2 linked regions of the Parabacteroides chongii genome follow. The protein of the gene in region 2 binds, or shares a complex with, the protein of the main gene of each other region. Links are inferred from orthologs where the notes say so. Each region holds a gene or a part of one and is shown on either strand. Other genes may lie near its edges.

Region 1 (11,279 bases), 3.0 Mb from region 2 along the record:
GTTCCCGGCCTTTGCATAAGGAACGAACAAGCTGATATTGGTTACACAACGGATACTGTCTTCACCTGATCCAAACTGTGTTCCATTATCTACTCCTTTCTGTGCATACGCGCCGAATGCTCCCATGGAACATGCAGCTGCAATTAACAATACCTTTATTTTCATATCTGTTTTAATTTAAGTTAGCAATTTAAATTAATCAACTTTTTTCTTCCAGAACCACATTTCATTGAATGTATAATTAACAGTAAAACGGAAATACTGTTCATCAATCATGTTTTTTCCACTAGGATTAATCTTCGTGTATTCAAAAGATATATTTACTAACGAACGGTTATCAATCAACGGCAATCCCATACCAACACTCACACCATATTCATTATATCCATTACCTTTATAGGCCGCATCATCCGTATTATTTATCATCAGATAAGAATTACTGTAATGAGCACCGGCACGGTATCTTATGCGACTAAAAAAGTTACGATTCTGATAGTTCGGAATAATTTCTCCACCGGCAGCTACCCGCACACGATTTTTGAAACTACTCTTTTCATCCGCATAAAAGGCTTTATCCCATGTTTCGTACAGTACGTCCGCCGCTAATGTCAGTTTATCTCTCTTCACATACGATGCACCGAAACCGATTGAATTCGGTATATCAAATGCCATATTTTTCGTTGTATCCGACGCAACCACTTCAGCTGAACCGGAAGAGGTAGACTTATACGTTGTATTAATATACGTCGAATTCAGACGATTTTTAGGAGAAAATACCAATCCCAATGTAATCTCTTCTCTTTTGCTGATCGGGTGAGTATACTGGACACCGAAATCAAGCTTTATATCCCGCACTTCCAGATTCTGATTCCGGATCGTATTGTATTCCGTACTGCTACCGACAATAGAAGTCTGCTCGTGCTTGATGTTGCCAAAAAGATATCCGACATTTGCTCCAACTGAAAGACGCTTCTTCCATATATCTATAGACAAACCAGCATACAAATCGTTTAATCCGCCGGAACCATTAAATGTTTCTACGTAATTGAATCCGCCTTCAGTCGTTCTCGGAGCGCCAAAGCTATATCCGACATAAGAATAAGGTAAAATCCCCACACTCATGGCAATACGTTTATGGATAGGGAACTGCAACGCAATGTATTCCACATTTCCATTAACATTATGTTGCTTATTAACTCCGTCGTCGAACCAGGATAATTGCCCTGAAACGCCAAAGTCAAAAAGGAATGTCAACGAATCCATGCAGCTATAAGATGCAGGGTTCATCGGGTTGATCTGTTTCGGCGATCTCAATCCGAAACCGATGCCACCCATTGCGCGTCCTGCTCCAAATGAGCGATCAGCCAATTCACCGTAACCGAAGCGGGTATATGGCGAGTTAGTGTTATTTTGTGCCGCTAGCGACAACTGTGTCAATATAAGAATGCTTGCTATTAGTAGCTTATTAATCTTCAACATTATACTCTAAGATTCTGTTTAATCCTGTCAACACTAAATTAATGTCTGCAAAGATGGAGTTTTTTAGCCGTCTTTCAAAATAAAACGAATGACCACCTGTTAAAAAAACCAAAAGATTAGGATATTTTATCCGTAGCTTCTCGATATATCCATCCATCTCGTAGACTATTCCATTTACTACTCCTGCTTGAATAGCACTCTCAGTATTTGTTCCCAACAAAGGGATCTCCTCCTGTTCCGTCACCAAAGGTAGTTTTTTGGTATAAGAATTCAAAGCTTTGAAACGTGTAGTCATCCCCGGAGATATATTTCCTCCCAGATAAGTACCCGAAGCTTCGATCAGTTCATAAGTGATTGCTGTGCCAGCGTCGATGACCAGCAGGTCTTTTCCCGGTTCCAGGTAATTAGCCCCGACTGCCGCAGCGAGCCGGTCTTTTCCCAAAGTTTCAGGCGTTTCATATTGAACCGAAATAGGCAACCGGATCGTTTCATCCAAAAAGATGAACCGCTGAAGTTTTCCCCGCAGGTAATCATTCAGCTCTTCATTCCGGCCTATCACAGTCGACAATATTCCATGTTCAAAATCGTATTTCCCAAAGAGAGACTCCAATTCATCAACATCGAATTTCTTGTATACAAAAGAGGCTTCCATATGCTTCTCGCTGTATACCGCAACTTTTGAAGAGGTGTTTCCTTGTTCTATAATTAAATTCACGTGACTGAAATTTTCCGCAAAGAAAAGCAAAATTGGTGAAATAACAGGCATAACTAAGGTACAACCTGCAAAATAATCAGCAAAAAAACTTTCAGATACTCCTATTTCTTTTGCTTTACCAACATAATCACCGGATTGTCTTCTTCATCCAACTTCGAGACAATTTCTTTCAATTTGCCATCTTTCAGTTGGCCTTTCTTGTAAATCTCAACAAGCCGGGATGCATTTAAACTAGTGGCGTTTTCGATTTCGCGATTAATCGACTTAGCAGTCATAGCGACAGTCCTTTTTTCAGCATAGTCGTCATTGCATACGGCTACTTGAAACATTGCTTTTTCTTCCCTGTCGTACACCAGTTCATCCGTATAGAATCCGTTTCCCTTTTCAAAGTTAAATACATTTTTAAGGGTTTGCATAAAATGATAGCGGTCGGTAGAAATACCCATATAAAGAAAAACTTCAGGCTGCATGGTATGTGCAGAAGGGGTTCTTACAATGAAGGGGATTAATGTACCATCCGGTGCATAGTGATACAATGTATCGGCAGATGTATCCACCAGTGTCCAAGCGTCGTGGCTCAGACGTATTGGATAAGAATAGCTTGCTATAAATTTATCTCCATCAACCACAATCGGCGTGTTAATCGTTTTGAAAGGAATAAAAATTTCCCGGGTAACACTTCCATCTTGTTTGGATATAATAATATGGTATGATTTGCTTCTATCCTTTCCCTTACTATGATAATCAGACATATCATAGCAAATTAAATTATTTTTGTCATAATCGAAAACAGATGAAACCTCCCGACCTAGATTCAAACACCGCTTGAATCCTCCGTAAAGATCATACACTAAAATTTTATTTCCCTGTGACTTTACGAATATTTCCCCATTACTTTCATCAAGAATAACGTCATTCATCCTTGTATATTCTTCCGCTCCTTGCCCCTGCCGGTTTATCTTCCTTACTCCTTTACCGGTTTTTCGGTCAAAAAGGAAAATATCCCCATCATTATTTCTATTTGTCGCCAATAAGTATTCTTTTCCTACATCTCGTACCAAACCTTGCGTAAGAAACTGGTCAGTGGTTTCCAGCGCAATATATTCCACATCCATAAAATCCTGAAGAACCAGTTCTTTTTTAGGATAGCTTGTTGTGACATCAACAGTGATGAGATCATCTGCCTGTTGTTTATTTTTTTCACATCCTGCTACTACTAACAGGATAAAAACTAAAATTAAATTTTGATTCTTCATATAAGTAGGAATGTTTTCTTTTAAACGTCCGAAAGTTACATAATATTACGAATATATCGTAAATAAAAGGATAAAAATATTTAACCATATAACATTTCATACTTGAACAACAAGAATACCGCCAACCATTCAATATAAATAAAAAACATCCTTATCAGAGAACAATTCCTTCTCATCCATTGTATATTTGTATCTGAAACTGTTTGCCTTTCGATAGCTATGGTAAAGCCTTTCGATAGCTGTGGAAAGATCTTACGATAGCTATCAAAAAGCCTTACCATAGCTATCGAAAGGCAAATGGTTTGAAAGATCACCGGAATAACATGCTGATGCCCCGACAAAGTCATCAGCAACTAATATTAAAAACATGGCTATAAGATTCACAGAACACAAAACACCGCGTCCGAAAGGCAACGAAGAAAAGCTGATACATGCCCGCACGACAGCCAGCCAGACCCGGCAGATGGATGATATTTGTAAAGTTATCTGTCAACGTTCCTCCATTTCGTCGGCCGATGTAAAAGCCGTTTTGGATTCATTTGTATGGTATATCGAATTCTCCCTGAGATACGGGGATCACGTGGAGCTGGAAGAGTTAGGTTATTTCTCACCGGCGCTTCGCACCCGTAAACAATCGGATGGAAAGTTTATGGTAACAGTAGACGGCGTAAACTTCCGGTGTTCTGAAAAACTGAAACAAAAGTTACGCACTGCAAAACTTGAAAAAGAGTCACAACCACAAACCTATCCACTGCAAAAACGGGAAGAACGGATGCGGGAATATTTCAAAGAACATGAAACCATCACAACACCCACCTATGCAAAACTGAACGCTTGCTCCCACTACCGGGCGAAAGCCGACTTGGAATCGTATCTGGAAAAAAAGATACTGATCCGTATCGGTGGCAGTACACATGTTTCTTACTTGTTAAATGAAAACACATTTCGTCAGAAATAATTTAAACATAAGTTCCCGATCCCTTGTTTATTAATAACAACACTAAATTAGGTTATTATGGGAATTATAGGTTCGATTATTATTGGTATCCTTGCCGGCTTTCTGGCTGGGAAAATATTAAAGGGAAGTGGATTCGGGTTGATTGTAAACCTGATAGTAGGTATCATCGGCGGTGTATTGGGCGGATGGCTATTCGGACTGCTGGGATTGAGCGTGAACGGAGTCATCGGAAGCCTGGTCATGTCGACCGTCGGTGCCATCGTTTTATTATGGATCGTTTCTCTATTTAAAAAATAGCTTTACCTTTGTGCGATAAAAATTTATCGTATGAAAAAGAACTTGCTTCTGCTTTTTCTGCTCCTTTGCCTGATCCCGGCAAAGGCGCAATACAGATTAAGCGACGAAGCGCAGATCAGCATATTGACGGCAGCTCCATCCGATGATGAAGTGTACACCTTGTACGGACATACGGCCATACGGGTGAAAGATTCTTTATATAAGCTCGATACTGTATTCAACTATGGCATTTTCGACTTTTCGAAACCGAACTTCATCTATCGTTTTACGAAAGGGGAAACGGATTATAAACTGGCTGCGTACAATTTCTCACATTATATAATAGAATATCAGATGCGGGGAAGCGAAGTGACCGAGCAGGTACTAAACCTCACCCCGGAAGAGATCAATAAGATATGGAATGCACTGATCGTCAATGCACAGCCGGAGAACGCCGTTTACCGGTACAATTTCTTTTTCGACAATTGTGCCACCCGACCGGTCGCTATCGTTGAAGAACAGGTAAACGGGAAAGTTAAATATAACAATCCGCCCGAACCGCAGACATTCCGCGATCTTATCAATTATTGTACGCGAAATAACTCATGGCTGACATTCGGATGCGACCTGGCATTGGGAAGTCCGACCGACCGGATCGCCACCCCACATGAAATGATGTTCCTGCCGGTTTACTTGAAAGATGAATTCGAAAAAGCAACCATTGTCAATCCGGACGGAAGCGAACGGAAGCTGATAAAACAGACAAACAGACTTTCGGAAGAGCTGATCAACGATACTAACACGACGAAAGAGTGGTTCACCCCTATGTTATGCAGCATGATTATTTTCCTGCTGGTACTGTCGATCACATTTGTCGAATGGCAGAGAAAAACCTATTTCCGCTTGGTGGACTGCATCCTCTTTTTCCTTGCAGGAGTGGCCGGTACGGTATTATTTTTCCTCTGTTTCATATCGACTCATCCCTGCGTCCGGCCGAACTGGTCGATCGTGTGGTTACAACCTTTCGACCTGATAGCTGTTATTTTGTTTGCAGTAAAAAAGTTCAGAAAGGCTGCATATTATTATCATTTTATTAACTTTGCGGCGCTTACGCTGCTGTTGGCGGGTTGGTATTTCATCCCACAACACTTAAATATAGCCTTTATCCCGCTTGTAGCCACGCTTTGGCTACGTTCCGGATACGGTATATACAGATGGCGGGCACATATTTGAACAGATGGAGAATCGAATGAGAAAAATAATAACGTCGCTTATCGCGATCCTGGTAGTCACAAACCTGGAGGCACAACAACGTACCCCCAAACTTGTAGTTTGTATTACCGTCGATCAGTTAAGGGGCGATTATATCGAATATTTCTACAATACATTCGGTGAACGTGGTTTCAAACGGTTGATGAACGAGGGTTTGGTATATAACAATATCAAATTTGAATTCACAGATGTCAACCAAGCAAGTGCTTTTGCGACCTTGTTTACCGGAAGTAATCCTTGTTTCCACGGAGTGACCGGAGATAAGTTTTACGATTTCGACAACGAAAAAGAAGTTTCCGTCCTATACGATAAAGACTATCTGGGAAATTATACGCGTGAAAACTATTCTCCCAAAAAGATGTTCAGCTCCACGATCGGAGATGAACTGAAAATCGCATCCAAAGGAAGAAGTGATGTCTATGCGATCGCTCCCGATGCTGAAAGTGCGATCCTTTCCGCAGGACATGCAGCCAACGGTGCATTCTGGATGGACGACATGAATGGGAAATGGGCAACAACCACCTATTATAAAGGTATCCCCTGGTATGTAGACCGCTATAACAATGGGGTCGAATCATTGTCCGCCCGCCTGGATCAGATGGTATGGACACCGTCCCTCCCACTGGATAAGTATAATGCATTTCCTTATGTGCTGGATGAAATTCCGTTCAAATATACCTTTAACGAAAAGACAACGGATTGTTTTCCGAAGCTGAAAACAACACCTTTCATTAATAAGGAGATCAACCGACTGGCATTGCAGTTCCTGGAATACGGGGCATTCGGTACACGAAGTTGTCCGGACATGCTGGCGATTACTTATTATGCGGGTAATTACAAGGGTATCATGAGCAAGGATTATACCCGTGAAATTCAGGATACCTATTACCAGCTGGATAAGGATATCGAGCAGTTGCTGGATGCCATCGACAAGAAAGTCGGTCTCGCCAACACATTGGTCGTATTTACCGGTTCCGGCTATTATACCAGTGAAGAGGAATATGCGGACGGATTACTGATTAATGGCGGTGAATTTCACCCGAAACGTTGCGTAGCATTGCTCAACATGTACCTGATGGCCATCTACGGTCAACAGAGCAGTTGGGTTAAAGGATTTTATAACAACCAGATATATCTGAACCGCAAGGCCATTGAAGATGCCAAACTCAGTTTGTCGGAGATTCAGAACAGATCCGCCGAGTTCCTGATGGAATTTAGCGGAGTTCAGCATGTAACAACCGATGATGCCCTGAGAACCGGTGCATGGAATGAAGGAACCGTCAAATTCCGTCAGGGAACCCATCACTTGAAACGTGGTGACCTGATCATCGAATTACAACCGGGCTGGATCATCAACAACGACAATCCAAAAGAAAAAGTTAAAATAATTCGTAACAACGCAGTCATTACTCCGCTTGTATTTATTGGTAACGGTATCAAGCCGGAACATATTTACCGCGAAGTAAAAGCCACAGAGGTAGCCCCTACGGTAACCCATGTGCTGAGGATACGGCCACCTAATGCATCCCAAAGTTTGCCTCTTTGGGAGTTGACGACCAAAAAATAAGACCCGGCCGGTCACAGGTATTGTTGTTAACCTCCCTCATAAAATAAACAAAGATTGACAGGTTTTTATTTTGGCACGAAGTTTGATAGAAGTATATCATTCCGGTGATCAATTAAATCCGATCGTCAACAAATAATCACTTTACGAAATAAATAAATTAATATATATCATGGGATTTAATGAAATTATGACGAAGCTGTTCGGCAACAAGTCGCAGCGAGACCTGAAAGAGATTACTCCATACGTGGATAAGATCAAGGCCGTATATCCGTCAATCCAAAAGCTCTCGAATGATGAACTGAGAGCAAAAACAGATGAAATCAAACAACGTATTCAGGATTATGTAGCTGCTGAACGGGCGCAGGTAGAAGAGCTTCGTAAAGGCATCGACGATAAAGAGCTGGAAGAACGTGAAGCCATCTGGGCAGAAGTAGATAAAATTGAAAAGGCGATCACCGACAAAATGGAGGTGGTCCTGGAAGAGTCTCTTCCGGAAGCATTCTCTATTATGAAAGAGACAGCCCGCCGCTTCACTGAAAACGAAGAAGTTGTAGTGACAGCTAATGACTTCGACCGTAATCTGGCAACCAAATATGATTTCGTTCGTATCGAAGACGATAAAGCCATCTTCCTGAATCACTGGAAAGCCGGTGGTAATGAAATTACCTGGGATATGGTACATTACGACGTTCAGTTGTTCGGTGGTGTCGTTCTGCATAAAGGTAAGATCGCCGAAATGGCAACCGGTGAAGGTAAAACTTTGGTCGCTACCCTGCCGGTATTCCTGAACGCCCTGACACGTAACGGTGTACATGTTGTTACCGTGAACGACTACCTGTCAAAACGTGACTCGGAATGGATGGGACCGCTTTATATGTTCCACGGACTTTCCGTAGACTGTATCGACAAACACCAGCCGAACTCGGATGCCCGCCGCGCTGCTTATAACGCCGACATCACATTCGGTACAAACAACGAATTTGGTTTCGACTACCTGCGTGACAATATGGCGATCAGCCCGAGCGACCTGGTACAGCGCAAACACAATTATGCCATCGTCGATGAGGTCGACTCCGTATTGATCGATGATGCCCGTACGCCGTTGATCATCTCCGGTCCGATCCCCCGTGGTGAAGAACAGTTGTTCGAACAGTTCCGTCCGAACGTGGAAGTGGTGGTTAACGCACAGAAAGACCTGTGCTCTAAATTGCTGATCGAAGCCAAGAAAAAGATGGCCAGCAGCGATCCGAAAGAAGTAGAAGAAGGTTCAATCCAATTATATCGTTCATTCAAAGGATATCCGCGTAACAAAGCGCTGATCAAATTCCTGAGTGAGCAGGGAGTAAAAGCTCAGATGTTGAAGACAGAAGAGTACTTCATGTCTGAAAACATGCGTCACATGCACGAAGCAACCGATGAACTGTACTTCGTGATCGACGAAAAGAACAACAGCGTAGAGCTGTCGGATAAAGGTATCGACCTGTTGACCGGCCGTTCTGACGACCCTACATTCTTCGTTCTGCCGGATATCACTTCCGAGCTGTCACAGCTGGAAAACTTCAAGGGCTCAGAAGAAGAAAAGCAGGCAAAGAAAGACGAGATCCTTGCCAACTACTCTGTAAAAAGCGAACGCGTACATACTATCAACCAGTTGCTGAAAGCCTACACATTGTTTGAAAAAGACGATGAATACGTAGTGATGGACAACAAGGTGATGATCGTAGACGAACAGACCGGACGTATCATGGACGGTCGCCGTTACTCAGACGGTCTGCACCAAGCTATCGAAGCCAAGGAAGGTGTAAAGGTGGAAGCTGCCACACAGACATTCGCAACTATCACTCTCCAAAACTATTTCCGTATGTATCACAAGCTGTCGGGTATGACCGGTACAGCCGAAACGGAAGCAGGCGAGTTTTGGGACATCTATAAACTGGATGTAGTGGTGATCCCGACAAACCGTCCGATCGCCCGTAACGATATGAACGACCGTATCTACAAGACCAAGCGTGAAAAATACGCTGCTGTTATCGAAGAAATCAGCGCTTTGGTCGAAGCCGGACGTCCGGTACTGGTCGGTACGACTTCAGTCGAAATCTCCGAATTATTGAGCCGTATGCTTACCCTGCGTAAGATCAAACATAACGTATTGAATGCGAAGTTACACCAAAAAGAAGCTGAGATCGTAGCATTGGCAGGTCAAAGCGGAACAGTGACTATCGCCACCAACATGGCCGGTCGTGGTACCGACATCAAGCTATCGGCTGAAGTTAAAGCTGCAGGCGGTTTGGCTATCATCGGTACGGAACGCCACGAGAGCCGTCGTGTAGACCGCCAGTTACGTGGTCGTGCAGGACGTCAGGGTGACCCGGGTTCTTCTGTATTCTATGTATCACTGGAAGATAACCTGATGCGTCTGTTCGCCTCCGACAAGATTGCCGGACTGATGGACAAACTGGGCTTCAAGGAAGGTGAAGTATTGGAACACAATATGCTGAGCAAATCAGTAGAACGTGCACAGAAGAAAGTGGAAGAAAACAACTTCGGTATCCGTAAACGTTTGCTGGAATATGACGACGTGATGAACTCACAACGTAACGTGATCTACACCCGTCGCCGTCACGCCTTGATGGGAGAACGTATCGGTTTGGATGTATTGAACACAATCTACGATACATCTATCGCTATTGCCGATCAACACTCTGACGGATTCGATTATGAAGGCTTCAAACTGGAACTGTTCAAGACGTTCGCTATGGAAAGTCCGTTCACAGAAGAGGAATTCAAGAACATGAAAGCAGCTCAACTGGGCGACAGACTGTTTGAGGAAGCATTGCAGTTGTTCAAACGCCGTATGGAACGCATGACTCAGGTAGCCAACCCGGTTATCAAACAGGTTTACGAACACCAGGGGGCTATGTACGAAAATATCATGATCCCTATCACGGACGGTAAACGTATGTATAACGTTTCATGTAATCTGAAAGAAGCATACGAAACAGAATGTAAAGCGATCACGAAAGCATTCCAAAAATCCATCGTACTGCATACGATCGACGAAGCATGGAAAGAACACCTGCGCGAAATGGACGAACTGCGTCATTCCGTTCAGAATGCAAGTTACGAAAACAAAGATCCATTGTTGATCTACAAGCTGGAATCATACAATCTGTTCAAATCGATGGTCGACACCATGAACCGTAAGACTGCTGCCGTATTGATGCGCGGACAGATTCCGGTACGCGAAGAACCGACCGAAGAAGAAAAGCAGGCTATGGCAGAACGCCAGGCAGCAGCACAGCAGGCTGCTCAACAAGCTGCCGCTGCAGAACGCCGTCGTATCGAAGTAAGACAGGCTGGTCCGGAAGAACGCCAGGACATGAGCCGTTACCGTACGGAGAAAACCGATATCAGCGGAAACAATGATCCGGAAGAACGTGCTCCGCAGCAACCGCGCCAGGAACCGATTCGCGCCGAAAAACGCGTAGGCCGTAACGATCTTTGTCCTTGCGGAAGCGGCAAGAAATACAAGAACTGTCACGGACAAGGTTTATAAAACCTGACAAGGTAACAGATAGAAAGGGTAGCTTACTGGTTAAGCTGCCCTTTTTTGTATCTTTACCCCATCCAAACAGATAGAAAATGAAAATAGTTATCGCCGTCGATTCTTTTAAAGGATGCCTCTCCTCCTCTTCCATCGCAAAGGCAGTGGAAGAAGGGATATTCAATACGTTGCCCGAATGTGAAGTGATCAAA
Region 2 (12,735 bases):
TGACGCTGTGTGTGCATTCCTGCCTTCTCCTGAAGATACTCCTGCTATCGAAGGTACTGATCCTAATGATCCCGAAAAAGTAATTATCCGTAAGCCGTTGTTTGAAGAACCGTTGACTGCTTTGGCATTTAAGATTGCAACAGACCCTTATGTAGGACGTTTGTGCTTCTTCCGTGTGTATGCAGGTTCATTGAATGCAGGTTCTTACGTTTACAATACTCGTTCAGGTAAGAAAGAACGTATTTCTCGTCTGTTCCAGATGCACTCAAACAAACAGAACCCGATGGAAACTATCGGTTGTGGTGATATTGGTGCAGGTGTAGGTTTCAAAGATATCCGTACTGGTGATACTTTGTGTGACGAAAATCATCCGATCACATTGGAATCTATGGACTTCCCGGATCCGGTTATCGGTATCGCAGTAGAGCCTAAAACTCAGAAAGACCTGGATAAACTGGGTATGGGATTGGCTAAGCTGGCTGAAGAAGATCCTACATTCCGTGTACAGACTAACGAAGAAACAGGTCAGACTGTTATTAGCGGTATGGGTGAGCTTCACCTCGATATCATCGTTGACCGTTTGCGTCGTGAGTTTAAGGTTGAATGTAATCAGGGTAAACCTCAGGTTACTTATAAAGAAGCTATCACTAAGCCTGTTGAACTTCGTGAAGTTTATAAGAAACAGTCTGGTGGTCGTGGTAAGTTTGCTGATATCATCGTTCGCGTTGAACCGGCTGACGAAAATTTCGAAGGTACTCTGCAGTTCATTGACGAAGTAAAGGGTGGTAACGTTCCTAAAGAATTTATCCCTTCTGTTCAGAAAGGTTTCGAAAAGGCTATGAAGAACGGTATCCTTGCCGGTTATCCGTTGGATAAGCTGAAAGTGACTTTGATCGATGGTTCATTCCACCCGGTTGACTCTGACCAGTTGTCATTCGAAATCTGTGCTATTCAGGCATTCAAGAACGCTTCTGAAAAGGCAGGTCCTGCTTTGATGGAACCGATCATGCAGATGGAGGTTGTTACTCCGGAAGAGAGCATGGGTGATGTTATCGGTGACTTGAACAAACGTCGCGGTCAAGTAGAAGGCATGGAAACAAGCCGTACCGGTGCACGTGTTGTTAAAGCGAAAGTGCCTTTGGCAGAAACATTCGGTTATGTAACTGCTTTGCGTACTATCACTTCAGGTCGTGCAACATCTTCAATGCAGTTCTCTCACTATGCTCAGGTATCTTCTTCTATCGCTAAGCAGGTACTGACAGAAGTACAGGGTCGTGCTGATTTGATCAAATAATTTAGAAACATATATAACAATATGAGCCAAAAGATCAGAATTAAATTAAAGTCTTACGATTATTCTCTGGTAGACAAGTCTGCCGAGAAGATCGTGAAGACGGTAAAGGCTACAGGTGCTGTTGTTAGCGGACCGATTCCTCTGCCTACACACAAGCGTATCTTTACTGTGAACCGCTCTACTTTCGTTAATAAGAAATCACGTGAGCAGTTCGAACTGTCATCTTATAAAAGATTGATAGATATCTATAGCTCAACTGCAAAAACAGTTGACGCATTGATGAAGCTGGAATTACCCAGCGGTGTTGAAGTAGAAATTAAAGTGTGAGTTATTTAAAAATTAAGTGAAATGCCAGGATTATTAGGAAAAAAAATCGGAATGACATCCGTTTTCAGTGCCGAGGGAAAGAATCTTCCATGCACTGTTATCGAAGTGGGTCCTTGTGTTGTTACACAGATTAAGACTTTGGAAAAAGATGGCTATGAAGCTGTACAGTTAGGTTTCGAAGACAAAAAAGAGAAACATACTACACAGCCTGAAATGGGTCACTTCAAAAAAGCCGGTGTAACTCCCAAGAGATACTTGGCCGAGTTCAAGAATTTTGAAACTGCATACAATCTGGGTGACGTGATCACTGTGGATTATCTGGAAAATGCAGGTTTCGTTGATGTAGTTGGTACATCAAAAGGTAAAGGTTTCCAGGGTGTAGTAAAACGTCATGGTTTCGGTGGTGTAGGTCAGACTACTCACGGTCAGCATAACCGTTTGCGTGCTCCCGGTGGTATTGGTGCTTGTTCTTACCCTGCAAAGGTATTCAAGGGCATGCGTATGGCCGGACAGATGGGTAATGAACGTGTAACAGTTCAGAACCTGGAAGTGATCAAGGTAATGCCGGAACACAATCTTTTATTGGTTAAAGGATCTGTTCCAGGAGCAAAAGGTTCAATCGTATTAATTGAAAAGTAATGGAACTGAGCGTATTTAATATTAAAGGTGAAGATACCGGAAGAAAGGTAACTTTGAACGATGCTATCTTCGGCATTGAACCCAATGATCATGCCATCTACCTGGATGTAAAACAGTATTTGGCTAACCAGCGTCAGGGTACTCACAAATCGAAAGAAAGAAGTGAGATCTCTGGTAGTACACGCAAACTGATCCGTCAGAAAGGTGGTGGTGGAGCCCGTCGTGGTGATATCAACTCTCCTGTATTGGTTGGTGGTGCTCGCGTTTTCGGTCCGAAACCGAGAGATTATGAGTTCAAATTGAATAAGAAGGTAAAAGGTCTGGCTCGTAAGTCTGCTTTGGCTTATAAAGCTAAAAATAATGCAATTGTAGTTGTAGAAGATTTCGCTCTGGAAGCTCCGAAGACTAAAGAATTTGTAACAATTGCTAAAAACCTGAAAGTGGCTGATAAAAAGTTACTTATGGTTTTACCGGAGAAAAATAATTTTGTATATTTGTCGGCTCGTAATTTAGAAAAGACAAATGTTATAACAGCTTCTGAATTAAACACATACAAAGTGCTTGATGCAGCTAATTTGGTTTTGACTGAAAGCTCTGTTGCTGTTATAGAAAAACTTTTTAATGCATAAGGAGTAAAGAAATGGGAATTATCATTAAACCTATAGTAACAGAGAAGCAAACAGCGATTACAGAAAAAATGGCTAATCGCTATGGTTTTCGTGTTTCTCCTGATGCCAACAAGTTGGAGATCAAAAAAGCTGTACAGGATATGTATAATGTAACCGTAGTTGATGTTAACACCATCAACTACTCTGGCAAGCAGAAAAGCCGTTATACAAAATCAGGTATTATCAATGGTAAACAATCAGCTTTTAAGAAGGCAATCGTAACGTTGAAAGAAGGAGAAACAATAGATTTCTTTAGTAATATCTAAAAAAAGAAATGGGAATACGTAAATTAAAGCCCACAACACCGGGGCAGAGACACAAAGTTATTGGTGCATTTGATAAAATCACTGCAAGTACACCAGAGAAGTCTCTTGTGGTAGGTAAGAGCAGTACTGGTGGTCGTAACAACACAGGTAAGATGACTATGCGTTATCTTGGTGGCGGTCACAAACAAAAGTACAGAATTATCGATTTCAAGAGAAATAAAGATGGCATTCCTGCAACAGTAAAGTCTATCGAGTACGATCCAAACCGTACTTCTCGTATCGCTTTATTGTATTATGCTGACGGAGCAAAGAGCTATATCATCGCTCCGAACGGCTTGGAAGTTGGCCAGACAGTGGTTTCAGGTAGCGATGCCGCTCCTGAGGTAGGTAATACTTTGCCTATGGCAAATATTCCCGTTGGTACTATTATTCACAATATTGAGCTTCGTCCTGGACAGGGTGCTAAAATGGTACGTTCTGCAGGTGCATTTGCTCAGTTGACTTCTAAAGAAGGTGCTTATGCAATTATTAAGATGCCTTCTGGCGAAACCAGAAAGATTCTTGCTGCATGTAAGGCTACAATTGGTAGTGTAGGTAACTCAGACCATGGTCTTGAAAAATCAGGTAAAGCCGGTCGCTCTAGATGGTTAGGTCGTCGTCCTCACAACCGTGGTGTTGTAATGAACCCGGTTGATCACCCAATGGGTGGTGGTGAAGGTCGTGCTTCCGGAGGTCATCCAAGATCTCGTACAGGCTTGTATGCTAAGGGCTTGAAGACAAGAGCACCGAAGAAGCATTCTTCAAAGTATATTATTGAAAGAAGAAAGAAATAATCTGATTAATTAAGTAAACTATGAGTCGTTCACTAAAAAAAGGCCCGTATATTAACGTAAAGCTGGAAAAGAAAGTCTTGACTATGAATGAGTCAGGAAAGAAAGCCGTAGTTAAGACATGGGCAAGAGCTTCAATGATCTCGCCTGATTTCGTAGGCCATACTATTGCAGTTCACAATGGAAATAAATTTATTCCTGTTTTTGTAACCGAGAATATGGTAGGTCACAAGTTGGGAGAATTTTCACCAACTCGTACGTTCCGTGGTCACGCCGGTAACAAGAAGAAATAATTATCGGTAGTAACAGGAATTCAGGAATCTGAAAATAAAAAGAATCAATAAAAATGGGTGCTAGAAAAAGAATATCAGCTGAAGCAAGAAAAGAAGCCCAAAAGACCATGTACTTCGCAAAATTGCGTAATGTACCTACTTCTCCGCGTAAGATGCGTCTCGTTGTAGACATGATCCGCGGTATGGAAGTATTCCGTGCACTTGGTGTTTTGAAGTTTTCTAACAAGGAAGCTGCAGCAAGAGTAGAAAAATTGCTTCGTTCAGCAATTGCCAATTGGGAGCAGAAAAATGAACGTAAAGCAGAAACTGGTGAGTTGTTTGTTTCTTCAATCAGCGTAGACTGCGCTACTACATTGAAGAGAATGCGTCCGGCTCCCCAGGGTAGAGGATACAGAATTCGTAAACGTTCGAACCATGTAACCTTGTTTGTGGATACACTTAGTAAAAACGATAGTCAAAATTAATTGTAGATGGGACAAAAAGTTAATCCGGTTAGTAATCGTTTAGGAATCATCCGTGGTTGGGATTCCAATTGGTATGGCGGCAAGAATTACGGAGATACTTTGCTGGAAGATAGCAAAATTCGTAAATATCTGAATGCTCGTCTTGCTAAAGCTAGTGTATCTCGTATCGTTATTGAACGTACGCTTAAGTTGATCACAATAACAGTTTGCACATCACGTCCGGGCATTATCATCGGTAAAGGTGGTCAGGAAGTTGATAAATTGAAAGAAGAGTTGAAAAAGATTACCGACAAAGAAGTTCAGATCAACATCTTTGAGGTAAAAAGACCCGAATTAGACGCAGTCATTGTTGCAAACAATATTGCTCGTCAGCTTGAAGGAAAAATTGCTTACCGTCGTGCTATCAAGATGGCTATCGCCTCTACCATGAGAATGGGTGCCGAAGGTATTAAAGTGCAAGTATCTGGTCGTTTGAATGGTGCTGAAATGGCCCGTTCTGAAATGTACAAAGAAGGAAGAACTCCGTTACACACTCTGAGAGCAGATATCGATTACGCTTTGGCTGAAGCGTTGACGAAAGTTGGCTTGCTGGGTATCAAGGTGTGGATCTGCCGTGGTGAAGTTTATGGTAAGAGAGATCTTGCTCCTTCATTCACTGCCTCTAAAGATTCAGGCCGCAGAAATGACAATGCCGGTGGCAACAGAGGAGATAAAAACTTCAAGAGAAAGAAAGCTAATCGTTAAACGTTAGAATTAAGAAGAGATGTTACAACCAAAGAAAACCAAGTTCAGAAGACAGCAGAAAGGCCGCATGAAGGGTGAAGCTCAACGTGGCAACCAGCTGGCATTCGGTTCGTTTGGTATAAAAGCGTTAGAGAATAAATGGATTACCGGTCGCCAGATTGAAGCTGCCCGTATCGCGGTAACTCGTTATATGCAACGTCAAGGTCAGGTTTGGGTTCGGATTTTCCCGGATAAACCTATTACAAAGAAACCGGCCGAAGTACGTATGGGTAAAGGTAAAGGTAATCCAGAAGGATTTGTTGCGCCTGTTACTCCAGGTCGTCTTATTTTCGAAATCGAAGGTGTTCCCTTTGATATTGCCAAAGAAGCTTTGCGCTTAGCTGCTCAAAAGCTTCCGGTGACAACGAAGTTTGTTGTGAGACGTGATTATGATATGGCTAATCAAAATGCGTAATTGTTATGAAGATTGCAGAAATTAGAGAATTAAGCACAAAAGAATTGCTTGAAAGAGTAGATGCTGAGGTTGCTGCCTACGATCAGAAGGTTATTAACCACACTATCTCTCCGACAGACAACCCTGCTCAGATTAAACAACAACGCAGGATGATTGCGCGCATGAAAACAGAATTGCGCCAGAGAGAACTTAACAACAAATAATTGAGCCTGATGGAAACTAGAAATTTAAGAAAAGAAAGAGCGGGCGTGGTTACTAGCAACAAGATGGAAAAAAGCATCACTGTTGCTATTAAATGGAAGGAAAAACACCCCATTTATGGTAAGTTCGTTAATAAAACGAAGAAATATCATGCTCATGACGAAAAGAACGAGTGTAATATAGGTGATACCGTAAAAATTATGGAAACTCGTCCTTTGAGCAAAACAAAGAGATGGAGATTAGTTCAAATAATCGAAAGAGCTAAGTAACATGATACAACAAGAATCAAGACTAGTAGTAGCAGATAACAGTGGCGCAAAAGAAGCATTATGTATCCGTGTTTTAGGCGGAACAAGAAAACGCTATGCCACTGTTGGGGATGTAATTGTAGTTGCAATTAAGAGTGTAATCCCGTCAAGTGACGTGAAGAAGGGTGCTGTTTCTAAAGCTATCATTGTTCGCACTAAAAAAGAAATCCGTCGCCAGGATGGTTCATACATCCGTTTCGATGATAACGCTTGCGTATTGTTGAATGCCGGTGGTGATATTCGTGGAAGCCGTATCTTCGGTCCGGTTGCCAGAGAACTTCGTGCAACAAATATGAAAATTGTTTCACTTGCACCTGAAGTACTTTAATTCGTAAAATTTAAGGTAATGAGTAAATTACATATCAAAAAAGGCGATATAGTTTTTGTTAATGCCGGCGAAGACAAAGGTAAAACAGGTCGTGTTTTACAGGTGCTCGTAGACGAGAACCGTGCTATTGTTGAAGGCGTTAATATGGTATCAAAGCATACCAAGCCTAATGCAAAGAATCCGCAAGGAGGAATTGAAAAGAAAGAAGCTCCTATCCATCTTTCAAACCTGAACGTGGTTGACCCTAAATTTGGAAAACCGACGCGTATCGGCCGTAAGGAAAATGCAGAAGGTGCTTTAGTTCGTTATTCTAAAAAATCAGGGGAGGAAATTAAGTAATGAGCAATACTGCCAGTCTTAAAAAAGAATATCAGGACAGAATTGTTCCTGCTTTGACGAAAGAGTTCGGATATAAATCAGTAATGCAGGTTCCTGTACTGAAAAAGATTGTTATCAATCAGGGATTAGGTATGGCTGCTGCTGACAAGAAGATCATTGATATCGCTATCAGCGAATTGTCTACAATTACAGGTCAGAAAGCTGTTGCGACAGTATCTAAAAAGGATATCTCAAACTTTAAGTTACGTAAAAAAATGCCGATCGGTGTGATGGTAACACTGCGCCGCGAGCAAATGTACGAATTTTTGGAAAGATTAGTTCGTATCGCTCTTCCGCGTATTCGTGACTTCAAAGGTATTGAAAGTAAATTAGATGGTAGAGGTAATTATACCATGGGTATTCAGGAACAGATTATTTTTCCTGAAATTAATATCGATAATATTACTAAAATATTAGGAATGAATATTACCTTTGTGACCTCTGCGAAAACAGATGAAGAAGGGTATGCTCTGTTGAGAGAATTTGGGTTGCCTTTTAAAAATGCAAAAAAAGACTAAGTTATGGCTAAGGAATCAATGAAAGCCCGCGAGGTTAAGAGAGCAAAGCTTGTAGCTAAATATGCTGCTAAAAGAGCAGAATTGAAAGCTGCCGGCGACTATGAAGCTTTGCAGGCTTTACCTAAAAATGCTTCTCCTGTACGTTTGCACAACCGTTGCAAGATCACAGGACGTCCGAAAGGGTATGTACGCCAGTTCGGCATTTCACGTATTCAATTCCGTGAAATGGCATCCAATGGTTTAATCCCGGGTGTAAAGAAAGCAAGTTGGTAAGTTTTTTTATTTAAATATTGTCCGGGTGGCCGGATCAATTTAATTCATTTATATATGACAGATCCTATTGCAGATTATTTGACAAGATTGCGTAACGCAATCAAAGCGAAGCACAGAGTTGTTGAAGTGCCGGCGTCAAATTTAAAGAAAGAGATCACGAAGATCCTTTTCGAAAAGGGCTACATTCTTAATTTTAAGTTTGTAGAAGAAGGTCCTCAGGGTACAATTAAGATTGCCTTGAAGTACGACTTGGTAAACAAAGTGAATGCAATCAAGAAACTTGAGAGAGTTTCTTCTCCAGGTTTGCGTAAGTACACTGGTTACAAAGAAATGCCGAGAGTATTGAATGGTTTAGGTATTGCCGTTCTTTCTACTTCTAAGGGTGTGATGACAGACAAAGAAGCCCGCGATCTTAAAATCGGTGGCGAAGTATTATGTTATGTTTATTAATTAGGAGGAAAGAAGAATGTCAAGAATAGGAAAATTACCAATTCATGTGCCAGCCGGTGTAACGGTTACGATTAAGGATAGCGTAGTGACTGTAAAAGGTCCTAAGGGCGAAATGACTCAGGCTGTTAATCCTGATATTAATGTAACTCTGGAAGATGGAGTTATGCATTTAACAAGACCGACTGACGACAAGAACCATCGTGCATTACATGGTTTGTATCGTTCTTTGATCAACAATATGGTGATCGGTGTATCTGAAGGATACAAGAAAGAACTGGAACTGGTCGGTGTTGGTTATCGTGTGACTAACACAGGACAGCTGTTGGATCTTTCTTTAGGTTATACTCACAACATCTACATGCAGTTACCTAAGGAAGTGAAGGTTGAAACGAAGACTGAGAGAAATAAGAATCCTCTTATTATCCTTGAATCAGCTGATAAACAATTATTAGGTCAGATTTGTGCTAAGATTCGTTCATTCAGAATGCCGGAACCGTATAAAGGTAAGGGTATCAAGTTCGTGGGTGAAGAAATTCGCAGAAAGTCTGGTAAATCAGCAGGTAAGTAATCTACGTAAACTGAAATTATCATGACAACGAAGGAAGAAAGAAGATTAAAAATAAAACAAGGCATTCGCGGTAAAGTATCAGGTACTTCTGAACGTCCGCGCCTTACTGTGTTTAGAAGCAATAAGCAGATCTATGCACAGGTTATAGATGATACTACAGGTAAGACTTTGGCTGCTGCTTCTTCTTTGAAGCTGGATGTAAAAGCTCCTAAAAAGGAAGTTGCTGCAAAAGTTGGCGAATTAATAGCTAAATCAGCTCAGGAAGCTGGTATTCAGACTGTTGTTTTCGACCGTAATGGTTACCTGTATCATGGGAGAATTAAAGAATTAGCAGATGCTGCACGTAACGGCGGCCTTAAATTTTAATGAAGATGGCAGGAGTTAATAATAGAGTTAAATCGACCAACGACTTAGAGTTGAAGGACAGATTGGTTGCAATCAACCGCGTAACTAAAGTTACAAAAGGTGGACGTACTTTTAGTTTTGCTGCTATCGTAGTAGTAGGAAACGAAGACGGTATCATCGGTTGGGGCTTAGGTAAAGCTGGTGAAGTAACGACAGCTATCGCTAAAGGTGTAGAAGCTGCTAAAAAGAATTTGATCAAGGTTCCTGTTCACAAAGGTACTATTCCTCACGAACAACTTGCTAAATTCGGTGGTGCACAGGTGCTGATCAGACCGGCATCTCATGGTACTGGTGTAAAAGCCGGTGGTGCTATGCGTGCTGTATTGGAAAGTGTTGGTATTACTGACGTTTTGGCAAAGTCTAAAGGTTCTTCAAACCCTCACAACTTAGTAAAAGCTACTATTGCTGCTTTGAGTGAATTGAGAAGTCCGTTTACTGTTGCTCAGAATAGAGGTATTGCTGTTGAAAAAGTGTTTAGAGGTTAATTAGGGAGGAAAAATTATGGCGACTATTAAAATTAAACAAGTTAAGAGTAGAATTAAGTGCCCGAAAGACCAAAAAAGAACACTGGATGCACTGGGCCTGACAAAGTTGAACCGTGTAGTAGAACATGAAGCTACTCCGGCTATCTTGGGCATGGTTGAGAAAGTGAAACATTTGGTTTCAGTAGAAAAGTAATAATTGGTTGAAAAAATAAATTATAAGATATGAACTTATCAAATTTAAAACCTGCTGAAGGATCTACTAAGACCAGAAAAAGAATCGGCCGTGGTCCGGGTTCAGGATTAGGAGGAACTTCAACAAGAGGTCATAAAGGAGCAAAGTCTAGATCTGGTTATTCAAGAAAGATCGGATTTGAAGGTGGTCAGATGCCAATTCAGAGACGTTTGCCTAAATTTGGTTTCAAGAATATTAATCGTGTTGAATATAAAGCTATCAATATCGCTACATTACAGTTAATGGCTGAAGCTCAGAACTTAACTAAAATTGGTGTTAACGAATTGATCGAAGCTGGTTTTATTTCTTCATCTCAATTGGTTAAAATTCTTGGTAATGGTAGCCTGACTGTTAAATTAGATGTTGAAGCTCACGCTTTCTCTAAGAGTGCAGAAGCAGCTATCCAGGCCGCAGGTGGAACTGTTGTTAAACTCTAAGTCATGAGAGCAGTTGAAACAATAAAAAATATCTGGAAGATTGAGGATCTGAGAAATCGGATCCTCACCACTCTTTTATTGGTGGCTATATATCGCTTCGGAACGTATGTAGTACTTCCTGGTATTGATCCTCAAGCGTTAACCGCTTTACAGGCGCAGACAAGAGGCGGATTGCTTGCACTGTTGGATATGTTTTCAGGTGGTGCATTCTCTAATGCTTCAATTTTTGCATTGGGTATTATGCCTTATATTTCCGCTTCAATTGTTATGCAGTTGTTAGCCATAGCAGTTCCTTCTTTCCAGAAACTACAGAGAGAAGGCGAGAGTGGTCGTAGAAAGATCAATCAGTGGACACGCTATTTGACAGTAGCTATCCTGTTATTCCAGGGACCGACTTATCTTGTGAATCTGAGTGTTCAGTTGAAAGCCGCTGGTGCAGCATTACCTCCGGGTATCATGTTTACTGTCTCTTCTACTATTATTTTGGCTGCAGGAAGTATGTTTATCTTATGGCTAGGTGAAAGAATTACAGATAAAGGTGTTGGAAATGGTATTTCATTTATCATTTTGATTGGTATCATAGCCCGTCTGCCCCATTCATTGTTCCAGGAATTTATTTCAAGAACAAGTGAAAAAACTGGTGGTCTGGTTATGTTCTTGTTTGAGATGCTGTTTCTTTTACTTGTTATTGCCGGTGCTATTTTGCTGGTTCAGGGAACTCGTAAAGTGCCCGTACAGTACGCAAAGAGAATTATAGGAAACAAACAGTATGGTGGCGCACGTCAGTATATCCCGTTAAAGGTAAATGCTGCGAACGTTATGCCTATCATCTTTGCTCAGGCAATTATGTTTATTCCTATTTCTATTGTAGGATTCTCTAGTACTGGTGATCAAAGTGGTTTTTGGGCTGCATTTATGGATAATACCGGTTTTTGGTATAACTTCGTTTTTGCGGTATTGATTATCCTCTTTACTTATTTCTATACAGCTATCACGATCAATCCGACGCAGATGGCTGATGATTTGAAGAGAAACAATGGATTTATTCCGGGTGTTAAACCTGGAAAAAGTACCAAAGACTATCTGGATACAATCATGGACCGCATTACTCTTCCAGGTGCATTCTTCCTGGCATTAGTAGCTATTATGCCTGCTTTTGCAAGAATCGCTGGTGTGAGTATGGAGTTCTCTCAGTTCTTTGGAGGAACATCTTTGTTGATTTTGGTTGGTGTAGTGTTGGATACGTTACAGCAAGTCGAAAGTCATTTGTTGATGCGTCATTATGACGGTTTGTTAAAGTCAGGAAGAATTAAGGGTCGTACAGGCTCAGTTGCCGCTTATTAATAGAATGATCTATTTAAAAACAGATGAAGAAATCGAGTTGATGCGTTCGGCCAACCAGTTAGTAGGCCGGACACTAGGAGAGCTTGCTAAGCACATTGCTCCCGGAGTAACAACTCTTCAACTCGATAAAATTGCTGAAGAATTCATTAGGGATAATGGAGCAGTTCCAGCCTTTTTAGGGTATGGTGGTTTTCCAAATTCAATATGTGCTTCTGTAAACGAGCAAGTAGTACATGGTATTCCTTCCTCAAAAGCTATTTTAAAGGAAGGTGATGTCATATCTGTTGATTGTGGAACAATATTGAATGGTTTTGTTGGTGATTCCGCCTATACATTTTGTGTGGGAGAAGTCGATCCGGCAGTGAAGAAATTGTTGAAAACAACGAAAGAATCTCTTTACCTGGGTATCCAACAAGCTGTGGAAGGAAAACGAATAGGGGATGTGAGTCATGCGGTACAGTCATATTGTGAATCGAAAGGATACTCTGTAGTAAGAGAACTGGTAGGGCACGGTATCGGTCGCAAAATGCATGAAGAACCTGAAGTACCTAATTATGGAAGATATGGTTGCGGACCGTTGTTGCGTAGTGGAATGTGTATTTGCATTGAACCTATGATCAATATGGGAAGTAAGAATATCGTTTTTGAAAAGGACGGTTGGACGGTACGTACAAAGGACAGAAAGTGCTCTGCTCATTTTGAACATTGTATTGCAATCAGACCCGATGGTCCTCAGATTTTGTCTTCATTTGAATTTTTAGAAGAAGTCCTAGGAAGTAACGCAATTTAATTTGATTTATATGGCTAAACAAGCAGCTATTGAACAAGA

What was found.
Region 1: the proteins of secY (region 2) and secA are in contact, whole or in part, in a crystal structure (PDB 3DIN), measured with the Thermotoga maritima proteins. The link is inferred for Parabacteroides chongii from one-to-one orthologs. Residues at the interface, in WP_004081795.1 of Thermotoga maritima: Glu108, Gly109, Glu110, Glu111, Ala236, Glu237, Arg238, Arg239, Ile240, Thr241, Ile242, Gln243, Tyr244, Ala245, Arg246, Arg247, Val248, Thr249, Gly250, Arg251, Arg252, Val253, Tyr254, Gly256, Ala257, Ser258, Thr259, Tyr260, Leu261, Pro262; in WP_004082002.1 of Thermotoga maritima: Glu261, Ala262, Arg263, Lys300, Ala301, Arg302, Thr303, Ile304, Ile305, Leu323, Tyr324, Asp325, Pro326, Val329, Ser330, Tyr333, Ile336, Lys340, Phe345, Val349, Glu363, Phe364, Tyr374, Ser375, Gly376, Gly377, Glu393, Ile395, Thr482, Ser483.

Annotation. Positions count from the first base shown.
Region 1 is NZ_CP120849.1:3,367,083-3,378,361, reverse strand. What follows is about bases 7,299-11,279. They hold secA (preprotein translocase subunit SecA), read left to right. Parts: upstream 7,299-7,692; coding sequence 7,693-11,079; downstream 11,080-11,279. Other genes in these bases: P3L47_RS12440 (glycerate kinase family protein), read left to right, coding at 11,166-11,279; P3L47_RS12450 (alkaline phosphatase family protein), read left to right, coding at 7,299-7,523. Outside these bases: P3L47_RS12485 (tetratricopeptide repeat protein), read right to left, coding at 1-165; BamG family beta-barrel-assembly machinery protein, read right to left, coding at 196-1,479; P3L47_RS12475 (type III pantothenate kinase), read right to left, coding at 1,466-2,194; P3L47_RS12470 (6-bladed beta-propeller), read right to left, coding at 2,296-3,450; P3L47_RS12465 (HU family DNA-binding protein), read left to right, coding at 3,818-4,408; P3L47_RS12460 (GlsB/YeaQ/YmgE family stress response membrane protein), read left to right, coding at 4,466-4,705; P3L47_RS12455 (lipoprotein N-acyltransferase Lnb domain-containing protein), read left to right, coding at 4,736-5,917; more of P3L47_RS12450, read left to right, coding at 5,934-7,298. UniProt on the Escherichia coli protein: Required for protein export, interacts with the SecYEG preprotein conducting channel.
Region 2 is NZ_CP120849.1:388,805-401,539, reverse strand. What follows is about bases 9,824-12,735. They hold secY (preprotein translocase subunit SecY), read left to right. Parts: upstream 9,824-10,565; coding sequence 10,566-11,906; downstream 11,907-12,735. Other genes in these bases: infA (translation initiation factor IF-1), read left to right, coding at 12,707-12,735; map (type I methionyl aminopeptidase), read left to right, coding at 11,911-12,696; rplO (50S ribosomal protein L15), read left to right, coding at 10,116-10,562; rpmD (50S ribosomal protein L30), read left to right, coding at 9,910-10,086; rpsE (30S ribosomal protein S5), read left to right, coding at 9,824-9,893. Outside these bases: fusA (elongation factor G), read left to right, coding at 1-1,294; rpsJ (30S ribosomal protein S10), read left to right, coding at 1,316-1,621; rplC (50S ribosomal protein L3), read left to right, coding at 1,643-2,260; rplD (50S ribosomal protein L4), read left to right, coding at 2,260-2,889; rplW (50S ribosomal protein L23), read left to right, coding at 2,901-3,194; rplB (50S ribosomal protein L2), read left to right, coding at 3,203-4,027; rpsS (30S ribosomal protein S19), read left to right, coding at 4,048-4,317; rplV (50S ribosomal protein L22), read left to right, coding at 4,371-4,781; rpsC (30S ribosomal protein S3), read left to right, coding at 4,788-5,525; rplP (50S ribosomal protein L16), read left to right, coding at 5,545-5,979; rpmC (50S ribosomal protein L29), read left to right, coding at 5,985-6,182; rpsQ (30S ribosomal protein S17), read left to right, coding at 6,192-6,449; rplN (50S ribosomal protein L14), read left to right, coding at 6,451-6,816; rplX (50S ribosomal protein L24), read left to right, coding at 6,835-7,155; rplE (50S ribosomal protein L5), read left to right, coding at 7,155-7,712; rpsN (30S ribosomal protein S14), read left to right, coding at 7,716-7,985; and 5 more genes. UniProt on the Escherichia coli protein: The central subunit of the protein translocation channel SecYEG. Consists of two halves formed by TMs 1-5 and 6-10.